4 regions of the Paenibacillus sp. MAH-35 genome follow, and region 1 is predicted to be linked to each of the others. Evidence: riboswitches for the same ligand, from Rfam matches in the RefSeq annotation. Region 1 holds a riboswitch; each other region holds the start of a gene.
The links. Region 1 has a riboswitch for cobalamin ahead of AC3Y2E_RS03465 (ABC transporter substrate-binding protein). Riboswitches for the same ligand answer to the same signal wherever they lie in the genome.
Positions count from the first base shown of each region.

Region 2: linked by a shared signal. The riboswitch ahead of nrdI (class Ib ribonucleoside-diphosphate reductase assembly flavoprotein NrdI) and the one ahead of AC3Y2E_RS03465 (ABC transporter substrate-binding protein) in region 1 are both predicted to bind cobalamin.
Region 3: linked by a shared signal. The riboswitch ahead of AC3Y2E_RS20060 (NUDIX domain-containing protein) and the one ahead of AC3Y2E_RS03465 (ABC transporter substrate-binding protein) in region 1 are both predicted to bind cobalamin.
Region 4: linked by a shared signal. The riboswitch ahead of AC3Y2E_RS15160 (ABC transporter substrate-binding protein) and the one ahead of AC3Y2E_RS03465 (ABC transporter substrate-binding protein) in region 1 are both predicted to bind cobalamin.

Region 1 covers NZ_JBYUPU010000002.1:415,015-420,456, reverse strand. Annotated here, with positions in the region: gene AC3Y2E_RS03475 (hypothetical protein) at 1-296, shown strand, start outside; gene AC3Y2E_RS03470 (hypothetical protein) at 738-1,283, shown strand; cobalamin riboswitch at 1,609-1,818, shown strand; gene AC3Y2E_RS03465 (ABC transporter substrate-binding protein) at 2,002-2,967, shown strand; gene AC3Y2E_RS03460 (FecCD family ABC transporter permease) at 2,968-4,008, shown strand; gene AC3Y2E_RS03455 (ABC transporter ATP-binding protein) at 4,013-4,837, shown strand; gene cobT (nicotinate-nucleotide--dimethylbenzimidazole phosphoribosyltransferase) at 4,865-5,442, shown strand, end outside.
Region 2 covers NZ_JBYUPU010000022.1:59,143-64,584, forward strand. Annotated here, with positions in the region: gene AC3Y2E_RS21520 (phosphonate ABC transporter ATP-binding protein) at 1-550, shown strand, start outside; gene AC3Y2E_RS21525 (SDR family oxidoreductase) at 592-1,380, shown strand; gene AC3Y2E_RS21530 (cysteine dioxygenase) at 1,556-2,053, shown strand; cobalamin riboswitch at 2,344-2,542, shown strand; gene nrdI (class Ib ribonucleoside-diphosphate reductase assembly flavoprotein NrdI) at 2,750-3,109, shown strand; partial or broken gene nrdE (class 1b ribonucleoside-diphosphate reductase subunit alpha) at 3,096-5,179, shown strand; gene nrdF (class 1b ribonucleoside-diphosphate reductase subunit beta) at 5,217-5,442, shown strand, end outside.
Region 3 covers NZ_JBYUPU010000019.1:77,692-83,133, reverse strand. Annotated here, with positions in the region: gene metE (5-methyltetrahydropteroyltriglutamate--homocysteine S-methyltransferase) at 1-606, shown strand, start outside; gene AC3Y2E_RS20065 (LysR family transcriptional regulator) at 627-1,568, opposite strand; gene AC3Y2E_RS20060 (NUDIX domain-containing protein) at 1,612-2,082, opposite strand; cobalamin riboswitch at 2,370-2,575, opposite strand; gene AC3Y2E_RS20055 (phosphotransferase family protein) at 2,718-3,599, opposite strand; gene AC3Y2E_RS20050 (right-handed parallel beta-helix repeat-containing protein) at 3,912-5,442, opposite strand, start outside.
Region 4 covers NZ_JBYUPU010000012.1:2,096-7,537, forward strand. Annotated here, with positions in the region: gene AC3Y2E_RS15155 (alpha/beta fold hydrolase) at 1-358, opposite strand, end outside; cobalamin riboswitch at 728-930, shown strand; gene AC3Y2E_RS15160 (ABC transporter substrate-binding protein) at 1,218-2,210, shown strand; gene AC3Y2E_RS15165 (cobalamin-binding protein) at 2,255-3,082, shown strand; gene AC3Y2E_RS15170 (GyrI-like domain-containing protein) at 3,262-3,885, shown strand; gene AC3Y2E_RS15175 (YdeI/OmpD-associated family protein) at 4,145-4,738, shown strand; gene AC3Y2E_RS15180 (LacI family DNA-binding transcriptional regulator) at 4,988-5,442, shown strand, end outside.

The DNA.
Region 1 (5,442 bases):
AGAAGATGATCGTGGAGCTCGCCGCGGGCGATCATGGCATTTTCGTTCTGCCCAAAGATCAATTCGACGCATTCAAACAGGAAGACGGGATGATCGATCTCGGCGATACGCTTAAGAAGGAAGATTTCCCTGAAGGCGTACACAACGGGACGCTGGTCGGCATTCCGCTGAAAGATACGAAACTGTTGAAGGATGCCGGCTACAAAGGCGAAGAAGTGGTCGCGTTCATCACCGTTCGCGTCAAGGACAAGGAAGTGAAAGCGAAGCAGGTTTTGAAAGCGATGGCGGAGAAATAGACGGGACGCGTTGGATGAACCTGGGGGGGAAGGGCTGTCCCGACAGTGTTCGCTTGATATAGCAACATTCTCATTTCCGAACGAGAGGACCTCAATTTCCACACTAAAGTGGAAGCTGGGGTCTTTTTTCTTAAGGAAAATCGATTCTAAGCGGGCTCAAGAAATCGCAAAATGACTTTTGGAACAGCCTCTTTTTGTGGTACCCGCTGATGCAGCGTCATTTTGTCAAAGGTGCGATGCTGGGTTCGTGGAAGGAGTAAGGGCCGGTTCCGGTGAAAGGTATGTAGGAGCAGTCGGCAGATCGGGTTTGTTCTCGGTGCTTCAAGGCTGGAGGACGAGCGTCCCGGAGAGATCGCGGTCTTCCTGCAAGGCGCCGCCGGCGATCTGAAGCCGCGCCATAGTGCGGAGGGCGGCCGCTTCAAGGTATGCTCGACCGCGGAGATGCAAGCCGCAGGCGACGAATTGGCGAGCGAGGTGCGCCGTCTCCTGACGGATGGGACGTTTGCCGGGATCGAAGGTCCGTTCTGTTCGGAGCTGGCCAGCATCGACTTGTCCGCAGGGGCTCCCGACGAGCGGAAGATGGCCCAGTTGCTCAGCGGGGAGGCGGGCGAATTTTATCGCCGCGCGGCGGAGCGGACGATCAAGGCGGAGCAAAGGGGCGTCGTGAAGACGAAGCTTCCGCTGTATGTGCAAACCTGGAAACTGTCGGATCGGGTTGTGCTCGCAGCGCTGGAAAGCGAAATCCCGACCGAATATTCGCTCATGCTGAAGCGCGGCTGCCCGGACCGGAAGCTGATCGTGCTCGGCTACTCCAACGGCGTTTATTCGTACATCCCGACCCGCCGCATTCTCAAGGAGGGCGGATACGAAGCGGATCACCCGTTCACGATCGGCTTCAAGAGCCGCTTTGTACCCGAGACGGAGGAGCTGATTTTGCAGGAAGTGAGCCGGCAGATGAATGCAGGAAGTACGGATCAGCGGCAGTGAGCGATAACAACTAGGCATGGATAGAGTTAAGCGCTTGGGCGACTGGGCGCCTTTTGCCGGTGCGCAGCTAGTCCTTGCGGCCCGGCTCTCAAGGCGAACCGGAATTCCGGAATCGACATATGGAGAGCACATTTTAGGGGGAATCAGGAGGGAGACTCGGCGGGTTCGGTTTTCATAACGAGGATCCGCATATTAGGGTCGTATGGGGGAGCGGAGAAAGGCTGACGGCACGCATGGCATTTGTACGAGATGTATTGTAAACCCGCCGGATATAGCCTATAATCGATCCGTAAGCAAGATGTCCGCAAACGTTTCGCCGCTGCGGAATGAATCGCTGTCAACAGGTGCCCGGAAGCCAGCATGCGACCGGGTTAAAAGGGAAGTCGGTGCAAGTCCGACACGGTCCCGCCACTGTGATATAGAAGCTTCCTCCACTAGGCCACTGTCTGACGCAGACGGGAAGGCGGAAGAAGCGGCGCTTGAGTATCGGGCGCATTCTATGAGTCAGGAGACCTGCCTGTTGCGTTTATGCACTGCTTCCTTCGAGGAAAAGGAGCCGGCAACATTCGGGAATTTCATGTATTCGTGCGGATGCGCGATTACCCGTGTTTGCTGCCCCCCTCCGGTCTAGGACGGGGGGTTTCTGTTGTGAGTCGGGTCGGAGGAATCGGGGGAACGTTCGTGCAAGGAGAGTAACTGTAAAGGAGAGGGAGCAACCATGAAGAAGCTGATCATGCTTCTGCTGTCCGTCACGCTTGCGTTCGCGCTCGCGGCATGCGGTCAAAAGCAAGAAGTGGGCGTCAAGGAGCCGGCACCGGCAACCGGAGGTTCGGCTGCAACCGGCGCGGAAGCCGCAGGCAAAAAGACTTCCTACCCGCTTACGATCAAGGACGACTCCGGCAAGGAGTTTACGTTCGCGAAGGCGCCGGAACGCATCGTATCGCTGTCTCCGACCGAGACGGAGGTGCTGTTCGCGCTGGGGCTCGGCAGCAAGATCGCAGGCGTGTCGAATCTCGACGATTACCCGGAGGAAGCGAAAAGCAAGCCGAAAATGGGCGATCTGCAAGGAAATCCGGAAGCGATAATCGCAGCTAACCCGGATATCGTATTCGCCGGGCTGTCGCTGAACAAAAATTCGGTGGCGAAGCTGAACGAGCTGAAGTTGAATTTGTTCCAGACGAACCCGAAAACGATTGACGCCGCGATCGAGCGCGTTCTTCTGTTCGGACAAATTACAGATACCCAGGCGCAGGCGGAAAAAGTCGCCGAACAGATGAAGAAGGAAAAGCAGCAGGTCGCGGACGCTCTGAAAGGGCTGAAGGAAGACCAGAAGAAGAAAGTATATATCGAATTTTCCCCCGGCTGGACGGTCGGCAAAGGCGAATTCATGGACGACCTGATCACGCTGGCTGGCGGCGTCAACGTCGCTTCCGACCTGCAGGGCTGGAAGCAGATCAGCGAAGAGAAGATCATCCAGTCCAATCCGGACGTCATCTTGTTCGCCAAAGGCGTTCCCGATCTGGAGAAAACGATCCGCAGCCGCGGAGGCTGGGACAAAATCAATGCGATTAAAAACAGTAAGGTGATCGGGCTGGACGACAGTCTGCTGGCGCGCCCGGGACCTCGCATCACGAAGGCGCTTGCGGATGTCGCCAAAGCGATATATCCCGATCTGGTGAAATAAATGAAGAAGAAGCTGCTGTTATGGGGAGGGGCCGGCATCGTGCTCCTTCTTCTTTCCGTCGTAGTCAGCTTGTCGCTTGGCTCTGCGCGGATTCCGATTCCTCATGTGTGGGGAATTTTGCTGAAGCAGGTGCCGTGGCTCGGGGAATCGGTTCCGGTCATCTGGCCTGAATCGTCGGAGCAGATTATTATGAAGGTTCGTCTGCCGCGTATTGTGCTGGGCGTACTTATCGGAGCGGCGCTGTCGATCGCCGGGGCGGGGTTTCAGGGCGTATTGCGCAACCCGCTGGCCGATCCGTATACGCTCGGCGTCGCTTCGGGCTCGTCGGTCGGAGCAGCGTTTCTTATTTTATTCGGGCTTCATTATGCCTTATTCGGCATTTGGACGATTCCAATCGTCGCTTTTATTACCGGCAGCATTACATTAGGGATCGTGTTCCGGCTCGCCGGAATACAAGGGAAGTTCCGCACGGAGACGGTAATTTTGTCAGGTGTGGTCGTTTCGTCCTTTTTAAGCGCGCTCGTTTCCTTTATGGTGGCGATGTCCGCGAACAAGGTCGTCAATGAAATCCTGTTCTGGCTGATGGGCAGTCTCGCTTTGCGGGGCTGGCCATATACGTCAGTCGTTGCGCTATACCTCGTGATCGGCGCCGTTTTCCTGATTCCTTACGGCCGTTCGCTGAATCTGTTCGCGCTTGGCGAGCGGCATGCCGCCCATCTGGGGGTCCAGGTGGACCGGACGAAGCGGAACGTCCTGATCGTCTCGACGATGCTGACGGCCGTAGCCGTATCGGTGTGCGGTGTCATCGGCTTCGTCGGTCTGATTACGCCTCATCTGGTCCGGCTGCTGGTCGGTCCCGATTATCGGCTGCTAATTCCGTTATCGCTCCTGTTCGGGGGGATCTACGTCTTGTGGGCCGATACGCTCGCCCGGATGGTGCTGAGTCCGACGGAAATTCCGCTCGGCGTCGTGACGGCTTTTCTCGGGGCCCCGTTTTTCGCCTATCTGCTCTCCAGACAAAAGAAGACGATGAAAGGTTGATCGTATGATCGAGGTAAAAGGAATATCCAAGTCGTTCGACAGCCGCGCCGTCTTGGAGGAAGTGTCGTTTGCCGTGAAGGAAGGGGAGACGTTCGGTATTATCGGGCCGAATGGGAGCGGGAAATCGACGCTGCTGAAGCTGATATCCGGAGTGGAGCGGGCCGATTCGGGCGAGATCCGGCTGGACGGCAAGCCGCTTGGTTCGTTTGCCCGCAAGGAGCTTGCCCGGTGGCTGGCCGTATTGCAGCAGGATGCGCTGCCTCCGATCGGCTTTTCGGTGCGCGAAGTGCTCGAGATGGGGCGGTTTCCGTTTCAAAATTGGCTCGGGGACGAGCCGGACGATTTTTCCGGCCTGATCGACGCCATTTTGGCGAAGCTGCAGCTGGAGCCTTTCGCCGACCGGTCGCTCGAATATTTGAGCGGCGGCGAACGGCAGCGAGTGGCGCTCGGCAAAGTGATGGCCCAGCAGCCGCGGCTGCTGCTGCTCGACGAGCCGACCACATTTCTGGATATCGGCTACCAGGTGCAGATGATGGACACGGTTCGCCGCTGGCAATCCGAGCAGCCGCTCACCGTCGTGGCCGTTCTGCACGATTTGAATCTGGCCGCTCAATATTGCGACAGGCTGATGCTGATCCATCGCGGCGGCATCGTCAAGATCGGCACGCCCTGGGAAGTGATGGAGCGGGAGCTGATCGCCATGGTGTACGGCACCGAGCCGATCATCACGGCGCATCCGGTGTCCGGATCGCCTCAATTGCTGCTGCAGCCTGGTATGCCGGAAGCGGACATGGAGCAGCAGCGCAAGCACGTTTTGCCATTCCAATAACCGGCAACGGGAGGAGACGAACACACCATGGAATCGCAGCAATTATTGGAACAGACGGTTAGTCGTATACGCGCGGCGGACGAGGCCGCGAAGCAAGCGGCCGCGCATAAGCTGGACCGGCTGACGAAGCCGCCCGGCAGCCTGGGCAAGCTCGAGGAGATCGCCAAGCAGATCGCGGGCATCACGGGAGAGCTGAACCCGGATTTGTCGAAGAAAGCGGTCGTTGTCATGGCCGGAGACCATGGGGTTTGCGCCGAAGGCGTCAGCGCATTTCCGGCCGAGGTCACGCCTCAGATGGTGATGAACTTTCTGAACGGCGGAGCGGCGGTGAATGTGCTGGCCCGCCATACTGGAGCGGACGTCGTCTGTGTGGACATCGGCGTGAACGCCGAGCTGAGCCATCCGGGGCTGGTCAGCCGGAAGGTGAAGATGGGGACGGACAACATGGCAGTTGGGCCGGCCATGAGCCGGGAAGAAGCGGTCCGGGCGGTAGCGGTCGGGATCGACATCGTGAACGGGCTGGCGGAACGCGGCTACCGGATGTTCGCGACGGGCGAGATGGGTATCGGCAACACGACGCCGAGCTCGGCGCTGCTCGTAGCGCT
Region 2 (5,442 bases), on a different contig from region 1:
GGATGGAACGGAGCTGTCCGACAAAAATGTGATGGACAAGCTCAAGCTGCGCAAGGACTGGGCGTACCTCGAGGAGCGTCCTGCCCTCAATCTCAAAAAGAACGCGCTCAAAAACGTATTCAGCGGGCGGTTTTTCCAACTGCCGTTATGGCGCAAACTAACCGGTACGGTGTCTACCGAGGAGCATATCCGGGCGATGGACTACCTGGAGCGGGTCGGACTGATCGATAAAGCGAAGATGCTTCCCGCCGAGAAGCTTAGCGGGGGCGAACAGCAGCGTGTGGCAATCGCACGGGCGCTGGCGCAAGGCGCGAAAGTCATCCTGGCTGACGAGCCGACCAAGGGGCTGGACCCGGAATCGGCGGGTAAAGTGCTGCAGGATCTGCGCGCGCTGTGCAAGGATCAGGACTTGATCGTTATCTGCGCCATGCAGAATCTGGAGATGGCGGAGAGAAACGCCACCCGGCTGTGGGGCTTGTCGGGCGGCCGGCTCGTGCTGGACATCCCGGCCCGCAAATTGACGCAAAGAGAAAAGGACATGATCCTGTAACCTCCAAAAACAGACATCGGAAAGGAAGCGACCAGATCAAGATGAATATGCTGCTGGATGGAAAAACGGCGCTCGTTACGGCGGGCAGCAAAGGACTTGGCAAAGCGAGCGCGCTTGAATTCGCCCGGGAAGGGGCGAACGTCGTCATCTCGAGCCGCAGCTCCGACCATTTGCGGCAAGCCAAGGAAGAGATTGAACGGGAGACTGGCCGTGTAGTGCTGACGGTAACTGCCGACGTTAACCGGAAGGAAGATATAGCGAAGACGGTTCAGGCTGCTATCGATTGGACGGGGCGGCTGGATGTGCTCGTGACGAACGCAGGCGGGCCTCCGGGAGGCGGCTTCGACCAGTTCGCGGACGAAGCGTGGGAAGCGGCATTCCAGCAAAACCTGATGAGCGTCGTCAGGCTGATCCGCGAAGCGCTGCCGCATATGAGACGGCAAGGGAGCGGACGGATCGTCAACCTGACTTCGGTGTCCGTCAAGCAGCCGATCCCGGATCTGATCTTGTCCAACGTCTTTCGCGCAGGCGTGTACGCCTTGACGAAAAGTTTGTCGGCCGAGCTCGGTCCGGATTCGATTCTCGTCAATACGGTAGGCCCCGGACGGATCGAGACGGACCGGATCGTGGAGCTGGACCGTCTGGCCGCACAGAAAAAAGGGACGTCCGAGGAACAGGTTCGCGCGTTGCTGATGGGCCAAATTCCGCTGGGCCGTTACGGAACGCCGGAAGAATTTGCGAAAGCGATCGTATTTTTGGGATCGTTCGCCAATACGTATGTGACCGGTCAAGCCGTGCTTGTCGACGGCGGTATGATTCGCGCGTTGTGATCGCGAAAGGCGTCTTGAATACAGTTCAAGCAGAAATCCGCACGATTTGCGGATTTTTTTGCGTGGAACAGCTTTTTTAGAGGAGAAGACGCTTATGACAACTTGCCCGAAGCGGGTGCGCCGCATATAGATGGGGTATACGATTGTGATCGACATACAGGAGGTCGTTATCCCCATGAAGGTTTTGCAGCGAGTGGAAAAGGCGCTGGCCGTTCTGCGGCAGCCGACTGTCCGCGACTTGCGGGAAATGCTGTCGTCCCTGGCGTGTACGAAGGAGGAGCTCGCCCCCTATGTGACGGAACCGGCCCAGCTCCCCTACGGCCGTCATGTCATAGGCCGGACGGAAGAGGCGGAAGTGATCGTGATCCATATTCCGACCCGCACCGAAACGCGCATACACGATCACGGCTGTTCCGCCGGCTGCGCGTTGGTGATCGAAGGTACGCTGCGGAATACGATCTACCGAAAAGAGGGGCGGGGAGAGGCAGTCTACGCGTCCTCCGAGGCGATTCTGCGCGAAGGTCAACTGATGGATGCTCCGTTCGGTCAAATCCATCAGATGGCCAATCCGGCGTCCGGACGAACCGTATCCTTACATGTGTATGCTCCGCCGCTGTCGGGGACGAAAACGTATCGCGCCGCTGAGGAATACGTCCTGGATTATGTTATTTAATGGCGTTAATTATTACAGGCAGGAGCTTTTCCGCAGATGTCGCGGAAGCGGCTCCTGCCTTTCCCATTCTTGATTAATTTGTCCTGAGAAGATCCATTTTCACTAGTTTTTTGCAAAAGTGCGAGGCAGGGCAAACGAGGAGATGTGACGAAAATTTTTTGAAGTCGGGAATCTCAATCCCCATGCGAGATTGGCGTTTTTCCTCTCTCCGTTTTCATATTTTCATACTTAAATAGGCGGCTGAACCGATTGACAAACACAATATCTTGATATAAATTAAATTCCATGAACTACATATTGTTCGTTCGGGTGCTGATCGCCCAACTGGGCGCGATAGCTTAATAGGGAAGTCCGGTGAGAAGCCGGCACGGTCCCGCCACTGTAAGGGAGTAGCTTCAGTCCTTGGCCACTGGCACATCTAGTGCCGGGAAGGCGGACTCGAAGTGATGATCCCCGAGTCAGGAGACCTGCCCGATATCTTAGACACGTTACCTACGGTGGATAGGAAAGTGTCCGCATCGTCCTTGTGCTTGCAGGCGTTCTTTAGCATGCGCGCAAAAGGCGCATCCGGCACTTGGCTGCCGCAGATGCGTCTTTTTTAACGGAATCGGTGCGGGAGCCGCTGCCTTCGGCAAGCGGATCTTCCCATCCGAAGAGACGCTCACGGGTCTAGGGTACATAGAGAGGAGAATCCAGATGTTGATCGCTTACGACTCCAGAACGGGAAATGTGAAACGGTTCGTCAACAAGCTGAACTTGCCGGCAGTCAAGATTGACGAAGAAATGACTGTCGACGAGCCGTTCGTACTCGTTACCTATACAACCGGATTCGGGCAGGCTCCGGAGAAAACGCTGAGCTTCCTGAAACGGAACTCGGCCAGGATGATCGGCGTATGCGCGAGCGGCAACCGCAATTGGGGAGAAGGCTTCGCGCGGAGCGCGGACCGGATCTCCGACTTGTACGGGGTGCCGGTGCTGGCCAAGTTCGAACTGGCCGGAACGTCGCAAGATGTAGAGAAGTTCGTAAGGGAGGTGAACGCAGTTGCGGCATATTGAGTTGAACAACATGCTGATGCAGCGCGATCAGGACGGCTTTTTCAGCCTGGATAAAGACCGGGAAGCGGTCGAGGCGTTTATGGAGGAAGTCGGCCGCAAAAGCGTTCGTTTTGCTTCGACGGCTGAGAAGATCCGTCATATGATCGACAACGACTTTTACGAAAATGTACTGGATACATACACGATGGAGCAGGTTGAAGAGATCTATAACATCGCGCATCAATACCGGTTCGAATTCCCGTCCTACATGGCGGCATCGAAGTTTTACACGGATTACGCTTTGAAAAGCGACGACCGTTCCCTATATATGGAGCATTTCCCGGACCGCGTGGCGATCGTTGCGCTCCATCTGGCGCGCGGCGATATGGATGCGGCCCGCTCACTGACCGAATCGATGATGGAGCGCAGGCTGCAGCCGGCTACGCCTACCTTCCTGAACGCAGGCAAGAGCAGGCGCGGCGAGATGGTATCGTGCTTCCTGCTCGAGCTCGACGATTCGCTGAATTCGATCAATTACGGCATTGGTACGTGCATGCAGCTGTCCAAGATCGGCGGCGGCGTAGCCGTCAACTTGTCGAAGCTGCGCGGCCGCGGCGAGCCGATCAAGGGCGTCGAAGGCGCCGCCAAAGGCATCATGCCGGTGCTCAAGCTGATGGAGGACGCGTTCTCCTATGCCGACCAGATGGGGCAGCGCAAAGGCTCCGGAGCGGGTACTACAACATTTTCGGCTGGGACGTCATCGAATTTCTGGACAGCAAAAAAATTAACGCGGACGAGAAATCCCGCCTGAAGACGTTATCGATCGGCTTGATCGTGCCGAATAAATTTTATAAGCTGGCCGAGCAAAATGAGCCGCTTCACGTATTCGCGCCATACTCGGTATACCGGGCTTACGGCACCCATTTGGACGATATGGATATGGACGATATGTACGACGTGCTGATGGCCGACGGCCGCATTCGTAAAAAAGCGGTTATGGGAGCCAGAGACATGCTCGTCAAAATAGCCACGATCCAGCTCGAATCGGGATATCCCTACATGATGAACCGCAGCAACGCCAACCGCGCTCACGCGCTTAAAGATATCGGATCGATCAAAATGTCGAACCTGTGCACGGAAATATTCCAATTGCAGGAAACGTCGGAGATCGGCGACTACGGTCAAGCCGATATCATCCGCCGCGACATCAGCTGCAACCTGGCGTCTCTCAATATCGCCAATGTGATGGAACGGAAAAAGATCCGCGAGTCGGTGCATGAAGGGATGATCGCACTCACCGCGGTTAGCGATATGACTTTTATTTCGAATGCGCCTGGCGTCGCGAAGGCGAACCGCGAGCTGCATTCGGTCGGGCTCGGAGCGATGAATCTGCACGGTTTCCTGGCCAAGAACAGCATTGCGTACGACAGCGTCGAGGCGATTGAATTTGCCCGGACGTTCTTCATGGCGATGAACTTTTATTCCATCGAGAAAAGCATGGATATCGCCCGCGAGAAAGGAATCGTGTTCGAGGGCTTTGAACGGTCCGAATATGCGAAAGGCACTTACTTCGACCGTTATGTGGAGAACGACTTCCGTCCCGTATCGGATAAGATCAAGCAGCTGTTCGAAGGGATCGCCCTTCCGTCGCCTCAAGATTGGCACAAGCTGAAGGAAGACGTAAGGAAGAACGGTTTGTACCACGCCTACCGTCTGGCGATTGCGCCGACGCAAAGCATCTCGTATATCCAAAACGCGACATCGAGCGTTATGCCGATCGTCGAGCCGATCGAGACGCGCACGTATGCCAACTCGACTACGTATTATCCGATGCCGTATTTGAACCGGGACAATTTCTTCTACTACAAATCGGCTTACAACATGGACCAGTTTAAGGTCATCGATCTGATCGCCGAAATTCAGACTCATGTCGACCAGGGCATCTCCACGGTTCTGCATGTAAACAGCGACGTGACGACGAGACAGCTTGCCCGTTACTATATATATGCCGCCAAAAAAGGGCTGAAGTCGCTGTACTACACCCGGACGAACCGTTTGTCCGTCGAAGAATGCGTCAGTTGCTCCGTGTAAGGAACGGTGTGGATGGACGGAAGGAGATCATGGACTCATGAAAGAGGCAAAGACGCATAAAGCCGTCAACTGGAACCGTCCGGACGACGATTTTACCAATACCTTTTGGAATCAGAACATTATGCAGTTTTGGACGGACGAGGAAATTCCGCTTTCCGACGACAAAATGTCGTGGATTACGCTGAATGAAGACGAACGCGAGCTGTATATGAAGGTGCTTGGCGGACTGACGCTGCTCGATACGGTGCAGGGCGGAGTCGGCA
Region 3 (5,442 bases), on a different contig from region 1:
CCAGTTACGATCCTGAACTGGTCGTTCCCCCGCGAAGATATCAGCCTGAAGGAAAGCGCTCTTCAGATCGGTCTTGCGATTCGTGACGAAGTACTCGATCTTGAAGCCAACGGCATCGAGATTATCCAGATCGATGAAGCCGCATTAAGAGAGAAGCTGCCGCTGCGTCATTCGGACTGGCAGAGCGAGTACTTGAGCTGGGCGATTCCTGCCTTCAGACTCGTGCATAGCGGCGTCAAAGCCGAAACGCAAATTCATACCCATATGTGCTACAGCCAGTTCAACGATATCCTTCGCGATATCGATGCGATGGACGCCGACGTCATTACGTTCGAAGCATCGCGCTCCGACTTGGCCATCATCGACGCAATCAACGAGTGCGGCTTCCGTACTGAAGTCGGCCCAGGCGTATACGACATCCATTCCCCTCGGATTCCAAGCGTCGAAGAGCTGAAACAAGGACTAGATCGCATGCTGGACAAGATCGAGGTCTCCAAGCTATGGGTTAACCCGGACTGCGGACTTAAAACTCGCGGTGTCACTGAAACGTGGGCCAGCTTGAAGAACCTTGTCCAAGCAGCCAAAGAAGTAAGAGCAACATTGTAATAACGGACAAGAGGATGGGCTCAAGCGAGCTCATCCTCTTGGTTGATGATCGGATAGCCGAAATCCGTAATGACTGTTTTGAGCTTCAGAACGTAGGCGGCGGCCAGCTGGCTCAAGCTCGCCTTCGGATTCACGATGTAACCTACCTGTATGCTCTCGTCCGTGCGCAGCCGTACGGATTTAATTTGCTCCCCGTTCAGATCCTTGTTCAGTACGCCCGAGCTAATGGTATAACCATTGAGCCCGATCAGCAGGTTGAATAACGTGGCGCGGTCACTGACCAATATTTTCTTCTTGTACGTCCGTGTGCTGAGTATTTCCTCCGCGAAATAAAAGGAATTATATTCGCCTTGCTCAAAGGCCAGGCACGGGAAGTCATCCAAATCTTCGATGTCCAGCAGCGACTTGGAGGCAAGCGGATGCTCCTCACTGATGAATACGTGCGCTTCCGCTTGGAACAGCGGATGAAATCGCAGCTCGTTGTCCTTTAATATCTTCTGAATCACCTTTCGATTGAATTCGCTCATATAGATGATTCCGAGCTCGCTTTTCATATTCCGTACATCTTCGATAATCTCGTAGGTGCGTGTTTCGCGCAGCGTACACTCGTACTCATCCACGTTAAGCTCCTTCAGCAGACCGACGAAAGCCTGTACCGAGAAGGCGTAATGCTGTGTTGAGATCGAGAACAGTTTCTTCGAAGGCTTACGATTCATATACCGCTGCTCGAGAAGCTCGGCTTGCTCCACGACTTGCCTGGCGTAGGATAAAAACTCCGCTCCGTCGCTTGATAGCACGATTCCCTTGGACGATCGAAGGAAAATCTCAATACCCGCTTCCATCTCGATTTCTTTCACCGCGTTGGACAAGCTCGGCTGCGAAATAAACAGCCTCTTTGCCGCTTCGCTTATGGAGCCGCAACTAACGATGGTCAGAATATATTTCAATTGCTGCAAGGTCATTGGAATCCCCCTTCACTCCAGAATTTGCTCCGTTTCACCCGTTCTAGCAATTGCCCGATCCGCAACTCCACTCGCTACCTGTCCTGCATTGGCAGACCCTAAACGGATGCTCCTTGATCCATTCAGAAACAATGAGATAAACATTGTCTTTCATATAAGGGCTAAACGCGGGATCTTCCATAATTGCAACCTGCTCTGGGATGGTATCAAGCAGCATAACCTCGTCGGTTTCAAACCCATCCGGCAACTCTCTAAGAATGCTCACCTTGGAGATATAAATATTTTTCACAAATACAAGATGACCCTGCTCATAGATTAAATATTGTCCTATCCTTTCAATCGACTCAAGCTCCCCGCCAGCCTCTTCATCCATCTCCCTGATAACCGTTTGTATAATTGACTCGCCTTCCTCTCTATTTCCCCCAGGTAATTCCCATCCGCGGCAACGATGTCTAACAAGAACCAATTTCCCTTTGTAAAAGGCGAAAATCAGCACACAGTTAGCTTCTTCCATTAGACACGTCTTCGTTAGTATGATTTTTTGATTGGGCAAGGCTCCAGGAAACTCATACTTCACACTTACCACCAACTTACTTTTATTTAATAACGGCTACTCCGCGTTTGACTCCCCATTTTTATCGAACGCCGGGGCGCACTCTATGAAACATGGTATCGGCTCGTGCCGCATCTGCTAACAACAATAAAAGGCGTCTTCCCTGTGAAAAAAAACATAGGGAAAGACGCCTGCATAATCTACATTATGACGGTTCATCTAACACCTCCCTATCTCCCGTAGGTACAGCAGTGCTGTCAGAACAGGCAGGTCTCCTGGCTCCGGAATCGTCACTCGGCAGCGGCCTTCCCGATCCATGTAGATCAGTGGCTGGTTGAGCTGCCTGCTCCTCCGTTACAGTGGCGGGACCGCGTCGGTATTGCACCGGACTTCCCTATTAAGTCAGAACGACAAGCACGCTCGCCGATCAGACACCTGTTCTCGATTATGCAATTTATACAAAATTAAATATATCTACATCTTACTCGACAATGAACGATAAAAACAAATGTCCCTTTGCCTAATATCCAGTAGTGGAGACTTCCTTCCTATATCACAATATACTAAAAACGCTAATATGTTCTAAACCACTATGCTCAATAACCCACTGAATTCCTCAAAATAGCAATATTTTCTTGAAGGAACGTCTGATTTTTTTTAATTCCTCTGTTTTTACACCAAACAACTGAGCTGAAAGCATCGTAAATATCATAAAGCGGCAGCACTCTTTCCAGAGCCAACATAGGTCGAATCGATTGATAACCTTCAATGAACGGTATCTTTGTCCTCGGATTGACTTCCCAAATATATCGATTGACTTTCGTAAAATCGATTTCCGACGATCCGCCACGGGCACTCTCGAAATCAATAATGCCGGCAACCTCGTTACCATTCACCAATATATTGCCTGGCCTAAAATCCATGTGAACCATGCAGGGTCCGTCCGGGTCCGGTAAAGCAGAGAACACTCGATCAAAGTGAAGAATACATCTTTCATACAATTCTGGTTCGAGAATTTCTTTGCATGGCTCTTTCCACTTTTCAAAATTACTTTGGATATGTAATCTCCAATTATTTTGCTCAAGTAACTTATAACCATCGGTTAGATGGTAACCATACCCAGGAGTTTGAACCTCATGGAGCTTAGCATGATACATGCCAATTTGAAAAGAGAGTTTCTCATCAATGACTCCTGTACAAGGCACACCTTGGATGGCTGAAAGAAGCAATGCTCCCGTAATAGTTTCATCCCCATACCAAATGTCCAATACCTTAGGAACAGGTATTATATCTTTTAATGTTTCAAGTATCTGAAATTCACGGAATAGTTTATCCTTGTTAAATGGAATTTTTACAAAAACGTTTTCTCCACTGGCAAGAGTAAGTTTGTATACATCGGAACTAAAGGACTCTGGAACATCTTCTATATTCAAGACGTTCAACTTTAGCTTTTCTATAACTTTTAGAATGGAACTCATATGTTACCCCCTGCTTTGGAGCGATTCTTCCAAATTGTTTCTCTGAAAGCTGAGTTTATTCCAATATGTTACATATACCATAATCTTGTCCCAGTACCAAGCCCCCTTTTCGAGGGGCCTCCAGACAATGGTCAAACCAGCATATTCCATCCAAAAAAAAGAAGCCACTCCACTGTCAGGAGTGACCATGAGTTCATTGCTTGTGCAAGTGAGTTCGCGAAGCGATAACATATTGAGCCTGCCAATCTGTCTTAAAACTGACTGGAATCTTTTGTTCTCCAGATCTCCGTCGCCCGCTTCCCCGCGCGAAGCTTAAACGGGATCGAAATACGTATTGTCGTTTACGACCGTGCCGGTCCCCGAATCGACAATGCCGGTTGAGCTTTGCAACCTCGTCCCGAAGATCAGTTGGTTGCCGTGAATCCGATTGTAGCTGTCTACGGCTGCGTTTACTTTGATCGCATTGTCCGACCCGTTGCGGACTTCATACTTCGAGGTCGCGTCCGGAACGGTCGTCCAGGCTGTAGTCACGACAGCGACTTTCGTGGTGCCGTTATACGAGGCAACATTTCGTTTCTGCCCGATCCCCGTTCCCGCCACGATAAAGAGCAGCATCCCGTTATATTCGCCCGATCCCGCGGACGCCGTCGACGCCAGCGTAATCGAATTCACGCCGCCCGCCGTGGCAGTGCCCGCATTTTTCAACCGATTGCGGATGATGTTGCCCTGGATGCTGTTGAAGCTCGACGCCGTCGCGAGAGATATATCCGCCCCGCCGGTATTGCCGCTTTCGTCAATGCAGTTACCAAAGACCTGACAATGGGTAACCGTCGCCATACGTACGCTGGTCGATTTCACATTCGTAAACAGGTTGTTGGCTACCTGCACGCCCGAGGACATTTTCACGTCGATGGCGACCCCGTTCGGGTTGCGTATCAAATTCCCTTCCACCAAATGATTTTTAATAATCGACATGTAGACGGCCCCCTGATACGTATACAGCACGTCAACGATGTTGTTCTTGAAAGTAACGTTATTGACGTTCCAAACCGAGCTAAACGCGCCTGTTTCCGTGCCGACAAACCGGTTCGATTCGACGACAATGTTTTCGACCGTACCGACTCTCCCGTTCAGGGCCAATCCGCCATTGGCGTTGTTTTGGAACAGGCAGTTCACGATCGTCACTTTTCGGCAAATCCCGCCTGTGTCGGGCTCGATGTCCATCCCGCATTGGGGCAGCGTACCTCTCGTATTCTCGAACGTGCAGCCGTCGAAGAGCACGTTCTCGCAGTACGTCACGCTGACACCCTGCCTGCGGTTGTTGTCGCAGCGTACGTTGAAGAAAGCGACATCCCTGCTGCCCGTTTTTACGCGGTCCTGCCCGACCACCGCCCCGTCGCCCCAGCAATTGGCCAGGTACAGGTTGCGAATCCGCACGTGCGTGGAGCCGCCGATGCCGATGGCGTACCCTTGCTCGCCGGTCGTCCCTGTATGCTCGTCCCGCTCGCCGATAATTTTCCCGCCGCCCTTTATGGTTACATTTTGTTTGCCGAAAATGTTGATGACATAATACCGTCCGGCGGACGTCGGTTTTGCTTTTAACACGGCTTGCGGGCTTATAACGATCGTCGTATTATCCTTCGCCTCAATGCCGGCGGACAAATCCCCGAGGCCCGATGCGTCCGCATCGATCAGGTAGACGCCTTGCGGAATGTAGGCCGTGACGTTCCCGCCGCCGATCGCGTCGTTGATCGCCTGCGTATCGTCGGTCACCCCGTCGCCCTTCGCCCCGAACCATTTTACGTTGACCGTTCCGGCGTCGTGCACCCGTTTGAACCGTTTG
Region 4 (5,442 bases), on a different contig from region 1:
GAGGCGGCAACTGATCGGCAACCGACTCGCCGTCTTTCAGGACGAACGCGTCCCAGAACACAAGACGCTTGATGCGGTCCGGTATCTGTTCGGCCGCCTTCTGGATGACCGATCCGCCGAAGCTGTGCCCGACGAGAACGATATCGCGCAGGTTGAGCCTCGTGATAAAGTCGACGACGGACTTCGTGATCATCGCATGCGAGACATGTTTGTTCGGATCTGTGCCGTGACCTGCGTACTCCGGCGTATGAACGTCATGCCCTTGACTGCGCAGCGCCGCAGCTACGCCGTCCCAAAAGTGAGCGTCGGCCCAAGAGCCATGCACAAGCACGAAGGTAAGTCGCTGCTGGTCGGACATCCGCCAGCTTTCGTCCGATTCTAAAGCGCGACGCCTCCAGTGCAATCCGCCTTCGGAATAGGGGGAACTATAATGTCCGCGGGGACGAAACCAATAATCGGAATAGGGAAATTGATGAATTTCCGGGCGATAAGGAAACAAGGTAAACATCCTCTCCACAATGACATAGCTCAGTTTATGCCCAATGCATTTGAGAGGTACCCGTACATGGTTCTTCGAAAACGAACGGGACACGATTATAAAGCGATCCTATCTTCCTTGGACGTGGTCCTTCCACCGGCCGAGTGAGCAAATTGAAACAAGCATAGCATCCCAGCCCATGCTATGGTATAATCGCCAGAGTGAAATGAGCTTGACTCTAGTGAAAGAACTGTATCAGCCAGTAGGTGCCCAGTGTTCGGTGCAAGACGACCGGATGCCGGGTTAAAAGGGAAGCCGGTGCGAATCCGGCGCGGTCCCGCCACTGTGTATCGGGGAGAACTCCACAAGCCACTGTTCCTTACGAGGGATGGGAAGGCGGGGAACTCGCAATGCCCGAGAGCCAGGAAACCTGCCTATCTGCGCTTCAGCCAACGACATCCTTCGCGGAAAAGGATTGGGCTATCCAGCGATTTGATCTTTACCAGCATGGTTGCAGCCATGCGCGTGAGCGGACCGGTGACGGGCGCGACGCGCTGCAGCGCCGTTTTTTTGGCGTCATGGCGGCGTTTCGCCGTTGCGCCGTGCCTGGCAAATCCTTGATGTGCTGCCCCTTCCTCCGGAACGGGGTTTTTGATGTTGCGCCGTACGGCGGATACGGGCTTTCAGCACCTTCAAGCCGTTCTCTATTATTCCAAACCGGAGAGGAACGAAACGCTTCATGAACAAGATTGCCGCACTACTACTCGTTATCCTTCTTAGCTTCTCGATCGCTGCTTGCGGGGCGAAGAGCGGGGAAGAATCTGCTGTGAAAAACGGGGCGTCCCCGGCGGGAGAGACGGCGGCCCCCAAACAAACAGATGCCGCTGCCACCGCCACCAAATACCCGCTTACCTTGAAAGATACGACCGGAACCGAAATAACGCTGCAAAAAGCGCCTCATCGCATCGCTTCCACTTCCACGGCCGAAACGGAAATTTTGTTCGCGCTCGGATTGGGCGACCGGATCGTCGGCGTAACGGATTTCGATAACTATCCGGAAGAGGCGAAGTCGAAGCCGAAGCTGGGCGGCGTTTCCGCTCCGAACGTGGAAGCGGTTCTGGCGGCGAATGCCGACCTGGTCATTACCGGCATTTCCATCAAGGACGACGCGCTGGGCAAGCTGCGCTTACTGAACCTGCCGCTGTACAAATTCGAACCGAAATCGATCGACGATATTATCGCCAACGTTTTGATTATCGGACAATTGACCGATAAGAATAAGGAAGCCAAAGAACTGGCCGACAAGATGAAGAAAGACATCGACAGCATCAAAACCGCCGTCGGCACCGTCAAGCCGGACCAGAAGAAAAAAGTATACATCGAGTTTTCGCCGGGCTGGACGGTCGGCAAGGGCGAGTTTATGGACGAAGTGCTGACGCTGGCCGGCGGCGTTAATATCGCTGCGGATACGAAAGGCTACAACAAGATCAACGAAGAGAAAATTATCCAGGACAACCCTGCCGTCATTTTCTATACGACCGGCACGAAAGACAAAGCGGGTCTTACGCTTGACCAAATCATCAAAGGACGCAACGGATGGGATAAAATCGATGCCGTCAAAAACAACCAGCTCGTCGGCGTCGATCAGGATACGCTGAACCGCCCGGGCCCCCGCATTGTGGATGGCTTGCGAACGATTGCAAAAGGCATCTATCCCGATCTGATCAAATAAGAGACAGTCACTCACGTTAAGGAAGCCGAAGGGAGTGTCATGCTATGAGAATCGTATCGATCAGTCCTAGCAATTCGGAATTGCTAGGTTTTATGGGGCTCGACCGTCATATCGTCGGGGTCGATAAGTATACAGACTGGCCGTCCAGCACGAACGGGCTGCCGAAGCTCGGCTCGGATTTGAACATTGATATGGATGCGGTGGAGGCGCTGCGTCCGGATCTGGTGCTGGCGTCGTTGACGGTACCCGGCATGGAGAAGAACATCGCCGCCCTGGAGGAACGGGGCTTGCCGTATATTACGCTTAATCCCAAAACGCTGACGGATATCGCCGAATGCCTGACCGCCCTTGGCGAAGCGCTGGACGAACCGGAGCGGGCCAGAGCGGCCCGTACCAAATACGAGGACCGCCTCGCTTATTATGCGGAATTGAGCCGGCGCTGCGTCGACAAGCCCTCCCTCTATTGGGAATGGTGGCCCAAGCCGGTGTTCACGCCTGCCGGCGGCAACTGGCTGACCGGCGTCAGCGAGCTGGCCGGTGCCGTCAACGTATTCGCCGATGAGCCCGCGGCCAAGGTCAAGACCGATTGGGACGACGTTTTGCGCCGCGACCCGGACTATATTTTACTCGCCTGGGTCGGCGTCAGAGAACAGCAGGTCAAGCCGGACGTCGTCCGCAACCGTCCCGGTTCCGAAGGAATGCGGGCCGTCACCGAGGGACGGATTCGTGTCATGGAGGAATCGCTGTATTGCCGGCCGTCGCCGCTGCTTGTAGCGGGCTTGAGCAAACTGGGCCATATGCTGCATCCGGATATCTATCCTCCTTTTGATGCCGAGGAGATGGAGCGCTGGCTGGGCGATAAGGCGATCTGATTGTAGAGATCACCATAAGGAAAGCAGGCTGTCGGCGGTGTCCGGCGGCCTGCTTCTTTGTGGTGCGCGCAATAACCCGGTACAGAGCCACATGTCAAAACTATATGATAAAATATGACATGCTGTTGTCGTATTTACTAGTATATAGTAGTGTCAAACGTGTAAGAGGAGTGATCGCCATGAGCAATAAAATAGACTATAAAAAAGACTACAAATCCATCTACGTACCGGGAAGCAGCCCGGTTATTATGGATATCGAAGAGATGCCGTTTATTAGGATTAACGGTGAAGGCGATCCGAACGGCGAGGAGTTTGCCCGGGTGACAGAAGCCTTGTACAGCTTGAGCTACGCGGTGAAAATGTCATACAAACAGAAAGTCGTGCCCGCCGGTTACTATGAATATACCGTTTTTCCGCTTGAGGGAATTTGGGACTTGATCGACAAGTCAAAACCGCCTACGGATAAGAGTAATTTGAAATACACGCTTATGATACGCCAACCCGACTTTCTGACAAGCGCGTTATTCCTTGCATTTGTAGAACAAACGAAAAGGAAAAAACCAAATCCTTACCTCGATCAGCTGACTTTCGGTACGATGACGGATGGATTATGCTGCCAAATGATGCACATCGGAAGCTTTGACAGCGAACCGGAAAGCTTTTTGAGGATGGAATCCTATTGCAGGGAACAAGGATATGTGCGTTCCGATAAAACTCACAGGGAAATCTATTTATCCGACCCGCGCAGGACGGATCAGTCAAAAATGAAGACGGTTTTGAGATTTCCAGTAAAACGAAAGTAAGGATAGAGGAGCAATAGGGGAATAAACGGAATGTATAAAATAACGAATGGACCGAAGGTGACCGATCGGCATCGTCTGACGAGCTTCGCCCGCAGTGCTTAGCGGGTGAGGCTATTCGTCGTTTGGATGCGCGCTTGGTTCATGCAAAGTTTAAAATGTTGTTTACAAGACACCAAATGGTGTCATATAATCGAAATAGTCACCGAATGGTGTCTGATTGGGAAGTCGCCACAATGTTTACGCAAAGGGGTATACATGGATGATAAAAGGTACGAGAAATCATAAGATCGATCCAGTTTTTAGCAAGGCTAAAAACTGGAAGGAAGAGTTCGAGATGCTGAGAGAAATCGTACTTGACTGCGAGCTGACCGAAGAGTTTAAGTGGATGCATCCTTGTTATACGTATCAGAACAAAAACATCGTATTAATCCATGGGTTTAAAGAGTACTGCGCGCTTCTGTTTCACAAAGGCGCCTTATTAAAAGATCCTCACGGAATACTTGTCCAACAAACGAAAAATGTACAAGCCGCGCGTCAGATCCGGTTCACCAGCCTGCAACAAATAGAAGAAATGCAGCTTATCCTCAAATCCTATGTCGACGAAGCGATCGCAGTCGAAAAAGCCGGTTTGCAAGTGAACTATAACAAAAATACGGACTACGTCATTCCGGAAGAATTGCAAAATAAATTCGTCGAAATTCCTGACCTGAAAACTAGTTTCGAAGCATTGACGCCAGGAAGGCAGCGAGCATATATTCTATATTTTTCCGCGCCCAAGCAATCCAAAACTCGTGAGTCCAGGGTTGAAAAATATTTGCCGCATATTCTCAGCGGTAAGGGACTAGATGATTAATACCGAATTTGAAGCAGTTGCCCCAGAGGCAGCTGCTTTTGATTTTTGTTGCTGAAATGGGAAGGTTGCTAACCGGAAAGCATCGGTGACCGCATCTGGATTGCCGGGCTTGAGCAAAAAGGAAATATTGTGCAAAATGAGAGTATGGGACAAGCAGAAAAAAAATCTGCGGGCAAACCAAATAAAGGATTGAAATTTGTGCACACGTTTGTTATTCTGAATTCAGATCTGAAGGGTAGGCTTACAATCATGATTACAATCAAAGATATTGCTAAAGCAGCAGGTGTTAATCATTCAACGGTTTCACGGGCGCTCAGGGACGACTTGCGCGTCAGCACAGCAATGCGGGAGAAAATACACACGATTGCAAAGCAAATGAATTACGTACCGAATTTGGCGGCCAAAAAGCTGGTGAGGCAAAAAACCAACTTCGTCGGATTAATCTGGCCGCCGCGGGAAGGGCTGTTCTTTTACAACATGAACCTGCAGCTCCAGCTGGAAGGGATTAAACGGGGCTACCGGGTGATGCAGATTATGGACGGCCTGACGGACTCGCTGCAAGCGTTCCGGCAGTTTGGCGTCGATCATGTGATGTTTTGGGATGCGTATTCGACGCTGCCTGCGTCATTTGCTGTGGAGCGTCAGCGGTTCCCGGGGCGAGTGCTGGCACTGGGCGGGTACAACAAATCGGAGGGGGTGGATTG